3 regions of the Brevibacillus sp. Leaf182 genome follow, and region 1 is predicted to be linked to each of the others. Evidence: riboswitches for the same ligand, from Rfam matches in the RefSeq annotation. Region 1 holds a riboswitch; each other region holds the start of a gene.
What was found. A riboswitch is a leader RNA that binds a small molecule or an ion and turns the genes downstream of it on or off. The one in region 1 is predicted to bind cyclic di-GMP.
Positions count from the first base shown of each region.

Region 2: it holds a riboswitch for cyclic di-GMP, as region 1 does, so the genes downstream of both, ASG16_RS13455 (GNAT family N-acetyltransferase) here and ggt (gamma-glutamyltransferase) in region 1, are expected to answer to the same signal.
Region 3: it holds a riboswitch for cyclic di-GMP, as region 1 does, so the genes downstream of both, yfmT (benzaldehyde dehydrogenase) here and ggt (gamma-glutamyltransferase) in region 1, are expected to answer to the same signal.

Region 1 is NZ_LMPN02000015.1:270,693-274,937, forward strand. Features, by position in the region: gene ASG16_RS04165 (glutamine--tRNA ligase/YqeY domain fusion protein) at 1-833, opposite strand, end outside; gene ASG16_RS04170 (SET domain-containing protein) at 913-1,530, opposite strand; cyclic di-GMP riboswitch class I at 1,780-1,868, shown strand; gene ggt (gamma-glutamyltransferase) at 2,051-3,769, shown strand; gene ASG16_RS04180 (methyl-accepting chemotaxis protein) at 3,851-4,245, shown strand, end outside.
Region 2 is NZ_LMPN02000023.1:17,388-21,632, reverse strand. Features, by position in the region: gene ASG16_RS13470 (DNA alkylation repair protein) at 1-766, shown strand, start outside; gene ASG16_RS13465 (Crp/Fnr family transcriptional regulator) at 766-1,443, shown strand; gene ASG16_RS13460 (peroxiredoxin-like family protein) at 1,528-2,190, shown strand; cyclic di-GMP riboswitch class I at 2,362-2,445, shown strand; gene ASG16_RS13455 (GNAT family N-acetyltransferase) at 2,640-3,194, shown strand; gene ASG16_RS13450 (methyl-accepting chemotaxis protein) at 3,198-4,245, shown strand, end outside.
Region 3 is NZ_LMPN02000024.1:269,952-274,196, reverse strand. Features, by position in the region: gene ASG16_RS17570 (hypothetical protein) at 1-394, shown strand, start outside; gene ASG16_RS31250 (methyl-accepting chemotaxis protein) at 419-1,363, shown strand; cyclic di-GMP riboswitch class I at 1,540-1,625, shown strand; gene yfmT (benzaldehyde dehydrogenase) at 1,711-3,168, shown strand; gene ASG16_RS17555 (methyl-accepting chemotaxis protein) at 3,199-4,080, shown strand; gene ASG16_RS17550 (M14 family metallopeptidase) at 4,143-4,245, opposite strand, start outside.

The sequences.
Region 1 (4,245 bases):
AGCTGTTTCAGCTTGCGTTTACTCATAACGGTATTGGTCAGATTCAAGCGAGCAAATTCGTACTGGCGTGGTACCTTCTCCATTTCGCACTCGCGGACTACCCAGTCATACAACGGACGATGATCTTCGAATTCCAGTGAGCACAGGGAGTGTGTCACGCCCTCAATGGCATCCTCCAACGGATGAGCGAAGTCATACATCGGATAGATGCACCATTTGTCGCCCGTGTTGTGATGCGTTGCATGGGAGATTCGATACAGAACCGGATCACGCATGTTGAAGTTCTGAGAAGCCATATCGATTTTCGCACGTAGCACCTTTTCTCCGTCCTTGAATTCCCCTTGGCGCATCCGTGCAAACAGGTCCAGGTTTTCCTCCACAGATCGGTTGCGGAACGGACTATCTGTGCCAGGCTCTGTCCATGTCCCACGCATTTTACGCATTTCTTCAGGAGACAGATCGTCTACATAAGCCAGACCTTTTTTAATCAACAGCACCGCCCGGTTGTACATCTCTTCAAAGTAATCAGATGCAAAAAACAGCCCGTCCCATTCGAAGCCAAGCCATTGAACGTCCCTTTTGATGGCCTCTACGTATTCGATGTCTTCCTTTACCGGGTTGGTATCGTCAAATCGAAGGTTGGCCTTGCCAGAAAATTCACGTGCCAACTCAAAGTTGAGGCAGATTGCTTTTGCATGTCCAATATGAAGATACCCGTTCGGTTCTGGGGGAAAGCGGGTAATGATTTCCTTTACTTTGCCCTCTTGCAAGTCATCAATCATGATATTGCGGATAAAATTGGATGCCGCTACCTTGTTTTCCAATGAAATCAACCTTTCACTTCACCTTTACATTCCATAATACTGATTCTCTACCCAGAGTTCAACAAAATCGGGTCGTTGACCGACCCGCTCACGTCTTCCATTGCTGCCTCGTTTGCCATTGTGACCTGCAATACAGATGAATGACAGAATCAATGGCTACGCGCTGCTCCGTGATCCCACGAATCGTTTCGAGATGCTTCGGGGAAATCAGATGCAACAAAGGCTGTTCAACATGATTGAAACGTTGGAAGGCTTCCGCAGCAATCCGATCCCACTGCGGGTAATATCGAAGCAAGTCATCGGGCATTACGCGGGAGCGTTCCGTGTCGGACTCGGGCAAACAATCAAAAGGTTCATCCAGATTTAACGTTCCATAATCATCAGTCAACTCTTCACCCGGTAGAATATCCCGTGCAGCCAATTCCATATCATACATGGTCGGCACACAATTCGCATGAAAGCTGTGGTTCACGTACCTTGCCTTATCCCAACAAAGAATGTACTTTCCGAACTGGTTCTTAAACGAATATTTTTGTACGTCCTGTTTTCGTAATGAGTCAAGTGTTTCCACAAATCCCGGGTCCAATACCTGGTCCAAATTATCCTGTGCCCATACAATCGTTCCTTTTGGGATAAACTTTGTCGCAAACACACCGTACCCGATCTCATCGTTGATATAGCGCAATTCTGTATCGGGATGCATCATGGTCTTTGTTTCACTCCTTGGCGAATGTGCCTTTTTATCATCATAAGCAATTCAGCCCCAGGAGGTGTGCGAATGTCTGCGAAAAACAACCTTCCCCGTAGCATTCCTGACTATTTTTCTGCATGAAAATAATTTTTCTTATTTACCACAAATGGTAAATAGTCTATATTATTGGCAAACGGAGTTTTAGGAACATTTTCCCACAACGATTGAATCAGTTTATGTGTCAATTTTCTACTTTAACCATTGATATCGAAACGGCATACCCGGGGAAATCCGGCGACGCAAAGCTATAGGGGCTACCTCCGTAACAGCGGACACGCTTGCCAGCTACCGAAGTATTGATGTAGGACGAGACCAATGATCCTATATCATTGGTCTTTTTTTGCGCTCACAATGTCTATTTTTGTCTATTTTTGTATGTTTGTGTATTTTTAACTTTTAAAGGAGGTGAGGCAACAGCGGATAGCCGGTTTAACGAAAACATTATTTTATTCATCATGAAGGAGGTTTCATAGGAATGTCATTCTGGAAGAAACTCTCGACCGTCGCGCTGACTGCTGTCATCGGGCTATCAACATTCTCTGGGGTACAAGCTGCTAACCGTCCAACATCGATGTCACCGAACGCAATGGTGACGACTCCTCACTATCTGGCTACGGCTGCGGCCCTAAAAACATTGGAAGACGGTGGAAATGCAGTAGATGCTGCTATTACAGCCGCTTCCACATTAGCTGTCGTCTATCCTCATTACACATCCATTGGTGGAGATAACTTCTGGCTCATCTACAATGCTAAAACAAAAGAGCTGAAGGCGCTGAACGGCAGTGGTCGCGCAGGCGAAAAGGCAACCATCGACTATTACAAAAACAAAGGCTACGAAAAAATCCCGTCCCGCGGTTATGAATCGGCAAACACTGTCCCTGGTGTCGTCTCCGGCTGGTGGGAGGCGTACAACTACGCCCATAAAAGCATGGGCAACAGTAAGCTTCAATGGAACAGACTGCTGGAGCCTGCCATTGGATACGCCGAGAACGGATATCCAGTCTCCCCCAACCAAGTATATTGGACGAAATACGCGACAGATCCAACTGACAATGACTTGAAAAACCTTCAACGTTTTGATGGATTCCGTAAAACATTCCTGAAGCCAAACGGCGATCCTTATGCAGCAGGCGAAATTCTCAAACAAAAGGATCTTGCCAATACTTTGCGAATCATTGCAAAAAAAGGCGCTGACGGTTTTTATAAAGGAGAAGTTGCTAAAAAAATCGTAGCAGACATGCAAGCCAACGGTGGATTGCTCACGTTGAAAGATTTTGAGAAGCACACCTCCACTTGGGCAGATCCAATTTCGGTAGACTACCGCGGTTACAAAGCGTACAACGTTCCGCCTAACTCCCAAGGCATGGCATCGCTCTCTATTCTTAATGTTTTGAATAACTTTGACCTCAAGAGCATGGGTGAAGGAACACCCGATTACTATCACACGATTGTAGAAGCTACCAAACAGTCTTTTGCTGACCGCGATAAATGGCTGACTGACCCTGCCTTTGTGGATATCCCTGTGGATGAGCTGTTGTCCAAGCAGCACGGGAAGGATTTAGCTGCGCGCATCGATATGAAGCAAGCCGCCAAATCCGTAGAACCGCTTGATCCAAAAGGAGATACAACCTGGTTCGGGATCGTCGACAAAGATGGAAATGCAGTGTCCATCATTCAGAGTCACTATTTTGACTGGGGTTCCGGCATCGTAGCGAAAGATACGGGCATCCTTTTGCAAAACCGCGGAAGCTATTTCTCTTTGGACCCTAAACACATCAATCACTTGGAACCAGGAAAACGCACCTTCCACACAATTAACCCGGCTATGCTGTTTAAAGGGGACAAGCCTTATCTTCTCTACGGAACACAAGGAGGAGAAGGACAGCCGCAAACGCAAGCCGCTCTCGTCACGCGTATCATCGACTTTGGTTTCAGCGTGCAAGACGCAATCGAAGCGCCAAGATGGCTGCATGGACGCAACTGGGGATCTTCTTCCAACAATCTAAAGGTGGAAAGCCGCATCCCTCAAGAAGTCCTGGACGAGTTGATTAAACGTGGGCATCCAGTTGAAAAGCTGGAAGCAGCCTATACCGATACGATGGGACAGTCCGGCGCAATCCTGATTGACCCGCAAACCAATGTAAAATTTGGCGGTGCTGACCCTCGCGGTGAAGGCGCTGCAATGGGATATTGATATTTTGTCAGACTGCTGAGTAAATCTCAGCAGTCTACCTGTTTCTATTTCGCAATCACGGATTAGGAGTGGAAAAACCCTATGTTTTTGTTCAACAAGCTCAGGAACAAAATGATCCTTTGGTTTCTCGTCGTGGCCGTCATTCCACTTACTGCCGTTTCGTTGTTTATCACGAGCAGCTTTTCATCCATACTGATTGATAAACAAAAATCATCCTATGTTGACCTTACTTCTAGTACAGCCATAGCTATGGATCAATATCTGGACCGGCGTATGACAGAAATTCAGATTTTAGCCCGTACCGCGGATATTCAATCCGATGATGCAGCGGCAAAAAATGAATTCATCCGCAAGTTTACCGAGGAAATGAAACTGTATGACGGAAATACGTTTATCGCAAGCGATGGAAAAGTAACGGCTGATACATTCCCCAAAAGCGTTGGAATCAATCTTGCCGAGCGCCAATTCTTCAAAGA
Region 2 (4,245 bases), on a different contig from region 1:
TCATGCTGGAGAATTAGAAAGCGTCAATTTGACTGAGTGGCAGGCTGTTGATCATATTCATCTGTTACGAAGCGTTCTGCCTCATGTTCAATTAGGTGCGCATGTCTCTCAACTTATTGATCAATTAGAAGAAACGGGATCTACAAGCGGAATGAAAGCTATCCGTCTGATTGGACAAGAACTACTTGCGATCTTACACGAATCTGGTAAACCCACAGCTACGTCTCCCGTTTTCCTATCGTTGGCCACCCACAAGTCAGACAGTGTACGTTGCTGGAGTGCCTATATCATCGGCCTGGACAACACCTTATCGCTCGAAGAAAAGCTAAAGCAAATAAGAAAACTAGCAGCTGATCATCATTTTGGAGTAAAAGAGATCGCATGGATGGCGATTCGAGATTCTCTCGTGCATGATCTCAACCATTCCATTCAACTCCTGAGCGAATGGGTACTTGATACCGACGAAAATATTCGCCGCTTTGCGGTAGAAGCCACACGCCCACGAGGGGTCTGGTGTAAGCATATTGACGCATTGAAAAGTGAGCCTGCTCGCTGCCTGCCTTTACTCACTCCAGTGAAGTCAGATGCATCTAAATATGTTCAAGATTCTGTAGGGAATTGGTTGAACGATTCGAGTAAATCACAACCAGACTGGGTGACGCAGCTTTGTGACGAGTGGCTAAGAATCTCTGATACAAAGGAAACGAAAAGAATTGTCACTAAAGCGAAAAGAACGATCCTGAAGACCCAAACCGAACAGAAATGATGAACCGAATCACATATTTATCCCAATTTTATTTGTTGAATTCATTATCCGAGGAAAGTTTGCGCTTAATCGATCAATTAACCTCCTTAACCCCTTTCCCCCAAAATACGTGTATTCAAACACCGGAAACTTTTTCAGAGGGCTTCCATTTCATCAAACAGGGGAAAGTACGTTTATATAAAGTAAATCGGGATGGGCGGCAGTTCACATTTGATATCCTCGGGGAAGGCAATGTGTTTGGAGAAATGGATTTGCTCTCATTAGGTACGAGGGAGATGTATATAGAAACCATCGAAGACTGCCTCATTTGTAAAATGAGCAAAGCAAAATTTGAGAGCTACATAATCGAACATCCTCAACTGATGATGAAGATCATGAAGCTCATTAGCGATAGAATGGCTTCGATCAGCCAGGCAGCCGAAAATCTTGCCCTTCTCCCTTTACAAGATCGCATTCTTTCCACGTTAGTAAAGCTTGCCGATCAATTTGGCAATCCCAACAGTTCGGCGTTTCAAAAAATTGATTTACCTCTTTCCCATCAAGAACTCGCCCACTTTGTCGGGGCATCCAGGGAAGCTGTGACGGTAGCATTACGTGCTTTAGCAAGAGAAGAACTGATTCAAACAGGCTTTAAATCCATTTCCATTCATCGGGACAAAATTTTGAAGAAAATGTAATTCAGATTACATCTTTCCCTCCAAAAGAAAGATATCGTAAAGCTATGGCTTCTACTATTCTTTCGAAAAAGAGGGGAACGACATATGAATAAACCACATTTTCAGAGCCTGCGCGAAGAGCTAGATAATACAACCATTCAAATAGCAGACTTCCTCACTCGTGAAGTAACGGATGCATTTACAAGATCACTCGAGGAGTTGCGGACCTCTGGACAGGCAAAGGGCTTGCCGATTGGTTCGATTGCGCCTGATTTTACGTTGAACGACCACACTGGCAAGACCTTTACCCTGTCGGAAGAAGTCGTAAAAGGCCCCGTCGTCCTCACATTTTTCCGTGGATCATGGTGCCCCTACTGCAATTTGGAGCTGCAAGCATACCAAAAACAGATCGATACGATAACCTCTCTGGGTGCTCAATTGCTTGCCATTAGTCCACAATCTCCTTCACACTCTCTTACTATGCAAGAGAAAAACGGACTGAGCTTTCCCTTGTTATGCGATACCAATAACCAGGTGGCAGAAAAATATAAACTCAGATTCAGACTGCCTGATTATTTACAGAATACTTACCGATCATTGGATATTGATCTCAAGCATTTTAACAGTGACGATTCCTGGACGCTCCCCATTCCTGCTACTTATATCCTCGACAACCAGGGCGTAATCCGGTCAGCATGCTTAGATCCAGATTACAAAAAGAGAATGGAGCCTACTGAAGTTTTCGACATTCTGCGAACCCTAACCTAACGCCTATAATGAAGAACCAGTTGATCCCACAACTGGTTTTTTGTACGTCTATGCTTTATGAACAATTAGTATCTTTTCCCTACCAAAACTTGACAAAGATATATCTTTTGGCTTATATTTTGCATGATTACGTCTAGCAAAATTCGACACGTTTTCACAAATTTTGCTAATAAATGCAAAAGGCAAAGTCATCGAAAGGTGGCGACGCAAAACCACGGGTCTACAGTCTTTGACCATGATAGCCGGGTTGCCATCATCTTGAGACCATTTTTTCGATGTTGGTAGCTTCGGTTGTTCCATTTCGATGGAACGGCCTTTTTTGGTGTTTATATTTTTGAAAGGAGGATGAAAGCACTTTCATTTTCGCAACAGATGGAAAAACATAACTTTTGAGACGTCAAACATACACAACATGGTTCAATCAGAGAAAATGATGGAGTGGACAAGTTATGTACAAACAAGTAGAAACCGTACAAGAGTTAGCAAAATTTCATGAAATCAAAGAAACAGTATGGACAAGCATGGGCTTCGAGATGGAGTACGCGAAAGAAGGCTCGGCTCTGTTCCTCTTAATTGCCGAAGATGGTGAAGCAGGTGGAACGTTTGAAATGACGCCCTTTTCCAAATCAAGTGCTTATATGAAATCACTTTTTCAGGATGTTGTTACAGAAGACATGAAAGTAATGGAGGTAGACAGTCTCGCTGTTTTGCCGAAATACCGTGGACAACTAGGGCAAAAAGGAATTTGCTTGATGATAGATTACGCTGAAAAGCATGGATATACCCACGCAATCGGTGTAGCAGATCCGACTTTTTTTACGTTCATCAACAAGAAGTATCAAGTAAAGGCGACTCAGACCAAAGAAATCGTCTTTTACAAAGGGGCCGATGCCATTCCGACCCTTTTCCATCTAAAAGATGTCTATGACAATAAGCATGATCCGAAATATTCCTGGTACAATTCGTCGTCATCCAACCAAGTAAAAGTCGAAGTAGGTGGGTAAAACATGGATAACATTGATCTATTGAGAAGAAGAAATAATTGGGTCGTAATCGTATTCGCCAGTATTATTACGGTTGTTCAAGTCTTAAACCTCTTTCTAGGCGTACCGTACACATTCGTTTTCACGGTGCTGGGTATTTTGTATGGTGTGCTGGCACCTTTTACTTACATCTCCAATCGCCCGAGCTTCCGTGAAAAAGCAGCGCCCTTCATGAAGTTTTTCAACTTCGCCGTAATCGGGATCTTCATGTTCATCGTAGTTGGACTGGACCCGCATATGATCAATATCATGACCATTATGTTCTTTGTAGCAGTCATGGGGATTTATCAAGACCGACTCATTAATATTTTGACGATTGTATCGACATTGGGTATTGTCTCTTACTACTTCCTGACACAGAGAGAAACGATTTTCCATTCGACAAGCAATCTTGATCTGATGTACTTCCTGCTTACCTTCTGCTTCGTCTCTGTCACAAGCATGATGCATGCTGTATTCAATAACAAGCTGCAAGAGGAAAGTGAGCAACAAAAGCAAGAAGCGATTGCCTCGAAGGAATCGTTGCAACGTGTTCTGGATCAGATCAACGAATCACTCACCTCTATGCAAGACTATCAAGAGAATTTGAACAAGGTGACGGACGGTGTAAATGTTCGCGCTGTCGAAACCGTCGCTTCCCTACAAGACATTATGGAGTCCTTTACGATTCAAACCAGCAATACGGACGAGCTGCGTCGGGAAATGAGCTCGACGAATCTGCAAGTTGAGGACATGACCCGCTCTGTTACAGAGATGCATGAGTACGTAGAATCGACCAAAGAAGCCACTAGCGAGAGCGGCAAACGCATTGGCAACATCGGCAATGACTTTGAACGATTCATCACGGACATCCAAGGTACGAACCAGCTGATTCAAGAGCTCAATAAAGAAACCGAATCGATTGGGAAAATTATTCAAACCATTTCCGAGATTTCTGCACAAACCAATCTGTTGGCACTCAATGCCACGATTGAAGCGTCTCGCGCAGGCGAACACGGCCGAGGATTTGCTG
Region 3 (4,245 bases), on a different contig from region 1:
TTTAGGACCATTGTTTTTAACTGTCTACCATTTTATCACGTACTTGGCCGCTTTGCGCGAGGAGCGTGAGGAGCAGGAGGCAGCTACGACAGCTACGCTCGAGCGTACGGCCTACCAGATGATTCTGGAGGGTGGGCGTGTATACAGCGAGCTGAATCGCCTGAAAACAGAATATCCAGAAGTGGAGCAAATGCTTCGTGCCAACGATTTTCACGATAAACTGGAGCGCTATGCTTTGGAAATGCAGCAGTATTTGCAGGCGAAGCAATTTGAGCGTAAAGACGTGGAGCTCTTGGAGGGTCACTATTATTTCTTGGAAAACTTGCTGAGCTTGGCGAAACAACATCCGGGAATAATCGAGTCCCGCGTATATAGCCGCCGAGGTGACAATTGATGGGTACAAAGGAGAGGGAAGCGGATGTTTTGGAAAAAAGACAAAGGCCTGGCAGAAAAAGAGACAGCAGCGACGACAGTGGCAACTCCCACGACCACAATGGCAGGACAGCAAGACGCTTGGAAACATGAGCTTCGCGGTATTTACGAACACTTGGGTGCGATCTTCACTTCGAACCAAGCGATGAACGCCGAATCCGAGCAAATGGTGCGCTTGGTGACGAGAATGAAGCGTGTCGTAGATAATATCCAGGTCATTAACGAGCGGGATGATGAATCTGCGAGCCAACTGTCGGATCGAGGAGAGCGCCTGACAGACATCTGCAAACAATCGGTAGCGCGTGCAGATGAAGGCAAAAAGGCTATGACGGACGTTGTGGAAGTCATGAGCCTGCTCGACAAAGAATCGGTCCATACGTCCAAATCCATGAGCCGCTTGGAAGAGCGCTCTTCGGAAATTACGAGTATCGTCAAGGTGATCAGCGACATTGCCAATCAGACCAACCTTCTCGCCCTGAATGCAGCGATAGAAGCGGCACGTGCGGGTGAACAAGGCCGAGGCTTTGCTGTTGTAGCGGATGAGGTACGGAAACTGGCCGAGATGACAGCGAATTCGACCAAGACGATTGCAGAATTGATCGGCAAGATTCAGGAAGAAACAAAAGAAGCGTTGTCCAACAGTGAAAAAAGCAGCAGTGCGATCAAAGACGGACTTTCTATCAGCAAGGATGCTGCGGAGAAGACGGATCAGATCGTGAATGCTTTCCAGGCCCTGAACGTCGAAGTGTCAGGTGTGATGGAAATCATCGCGCACCAAAAGCGATTTGCTGACGATGTGTCCCAGCAGGTAAGGGATGCAAAGGGCTTGCTGGACGAGCTGAATGAAGGCTTGACCAAACACGTGAGGGACGCCAACGCGGTAGAGCAAATACTCGCGACGAGCGTAAAGGATGTCAAAAAGTTATTGTGATCATAAGGAAAAAGAATCAGGAGTCCGTATCCAAGCGATGCGGACTTTTTGGTATTTGTTCCCTTTCTTTCACTAATTATTTACATGTTTTCGTTTGACTATTCGAAATGGAGTACTATAATCAAAGTAGGATTCTCCATATCTTTCCTTTTTTCGACAAAATCCTACCAGCATTCGCTATGAATGGGCAAACCCATTGAAAATTGGGGACGCAAAGCCACGGGCCTAATGTACACGTTACGATGGCAGCCGGGTTGCCGACTAGCAGTGTATTTTGCTGTTTTAGTTTTACGGCTCCTTTCATGCGAAAGGGGCCTATTACCTTTACAAAAGGGAGAGGTTAAAGCATGTCAATCCTTCAAACACTGGACAAGCAGTACATTAATGGGGAGTGGCGCGACGGACTGGGCGCGAAGACATTGCAAGATATCAACCCTTACAACGGGGAAGTCATCGCAGAATTCAAAATGGCAAATCTGGAGGATATCGACGCGGCTTACAAGGCGGCAGCCAACGCGAAAAAAGAGTGGGATGAAGTGAATGCCTATACCAAATCCCGAATGTTGGAGCGAGCTGTTCACTATATCGAAGAGAATGAAGAAGAAATCATTCAGATCATCATACGTGAATTGGGTGGAACCCGATTAAAGGCGTTTTTTGAGATCGGGCTTGTGAAGGATATTATTCGCGAAGCGGCTACGTTCCCGGTGCGCATGGAAGGAAAAATTCTTCCTTCTCCCGTAGACGGAAAAGAAAATCGCTTGTATCGGATTCCCGCAGGCGTTGTCGGTGTCATCAGTCCGTTCAACTTCCCGTTCTATCTGTCGATGAAGTCTGTAGCTCCAGCTCTTGGTGCGGGCAACGGTGTCGTCCTTAAACCGCATGAGCACACGCCAATCACGGGTGGGACGCTCATCGCGAAAATTTTTGAAGAAGTAGGTCTGCCAAAAGGCTTGATCAACGTTGTTGTGACGGATATTGCGGAAATTGGCGATGGTTTTGTCTCCCACCCGATTCCGCGCATCCTTTCGTTTACAGGCTCTAGCCAAGTAGGAAGCCATATCGCGCAAGTGGCAGCGAAGCATTTCAAAAAGGCGATTTTGGAGCTGGGCGGCAATAGTGCACTGATCGTTTTGGAGGATGCGGATCTCCAGTATGCCGTTAATGCAGCGGTATTCAGCCGCTTTACCCACCAAGGCCAGATTTGCATGTCGGCTAACAGGGTTCTGGTTCACCAAGATGTATACGATAAATTCCTCGATCTGTATGTGGAAAAAGTATCTGGACTCAAGGTAGGCGACCCAAATGATCCTGACACGGTAATCGGTCCACTCATCAATCAACGGCAAGTCGCCAACCTGATGGCAACGATTGATGAGGCGATACGGGAAGGAGCCGTTCCTGCATTGAAAGGGGAAGTAAAGGGCAACCTGGTCGAGCCGATCGTTTTGACAGGAGTGACCACAGACATGTCGATTGCTTCTAAAGAGCTGTTTGGTCCGGCTGTTTGCATTATGTCGTTTACTTCGGAGGAAGAAGCGATTCGCATGGCAAACGAGACACCATTTGGATTGTCCGGGGCGATTCATACACGCGATCTGGAGAGAGGTGCCCAGATGGCCAAACGAATTGAGACCGGCATGATTCACATCAACGATGGAACGATCAATGACGAGCCAATCGTGGCGTTTGGCGGTGAAAAGCACTCTGGGTTGGGACGTTTGAACGGTCAATGGAGCTTAGAAGAGTTTACTACGCTGAAATGGATATCGGTTCAGCACAAGCAACGCCAATTTCCGTATTAATGCCAGCAAAATATAGAGGTGAAGTGGGTCATGAACGGTTACGTAGAATGGAACGAAACAGAAGCTTCCGAAGAGGGGAAAAACGCAGAGCTGCTCGAGGCGTTCATCAAGGTTGCCCCCTATTTAAATGATTTGCTCTCCGATGACATTACCATTGGGGTCTATGACACGGAAAAGCTATTGTGCAATGTGCCTGCCCAAACATTTGCACTGCAAGTCAAGCCGGGTGATCCACTCCAGGAAGGAGATGTGATCACCAACGCGATTCGAAAAAACACCAAGCAGGCGATGATGGTCCCCAAGGAATTATTTGGTTTCCCTCTCGTCGCACGGGCAATCCCTCTGCATGATCACACGGGAAAAGTCATCGGTGGTGTCGGCATCGGTTCCAGCATGGAGCGAGCCAATGAGCTGTATGAAATTGCCGCAAATCTCTCGAGCGTCGTCGAGCAGGTCAGTGCCACCACACATGAGATGGCTGTGCAGATCGGGAATTTAAACGAGCAAATGAAGGCAATCTCAGAGCAAGCCAATGATGTGAGCCAAAGTACGACTGAGATCGAGCAAATCACGCTCGCCGTGAAAAAAATCGCTGATCAAAGTAACATTTTGGGACTGAATGCGAGCATTGAGGCTGCGCGAGTAGGAGATGCAGGGCGAGGGTTCGCTGTCGTTGCGAATGAAGTTCGCAATATGGCGACGGATTCACGGGCGAACGCGGACAAAATCAAGCAAACCACAGATTCCATCCGGGATTTGATAACCCTGCTGCAAAATTCGATTGAATTGATTAATCAAACCATGGAAAGTCAGGCAGCCGCTACGGAGGAAATTTCTGCGACGATGGTCGAAGTGAGCGACAATACGCAAAAGCTGGCAGGGCTTGCCCAAGAAGTGTTTGAAATAAAGTAAGCCTATACATGTAACAAAATTCCCCTCTCAGGAGTCTAACTTTAGAGAGGGGAATTTTTCCTTTAGTTCATTTGGATGGTAGGTAGCGATTGCTCCAGCATATAGCGGTACACCGGGACTTCATCGCCCTTTTCAACGGGCAAGAAGTTAAACGTGACGTAGCTG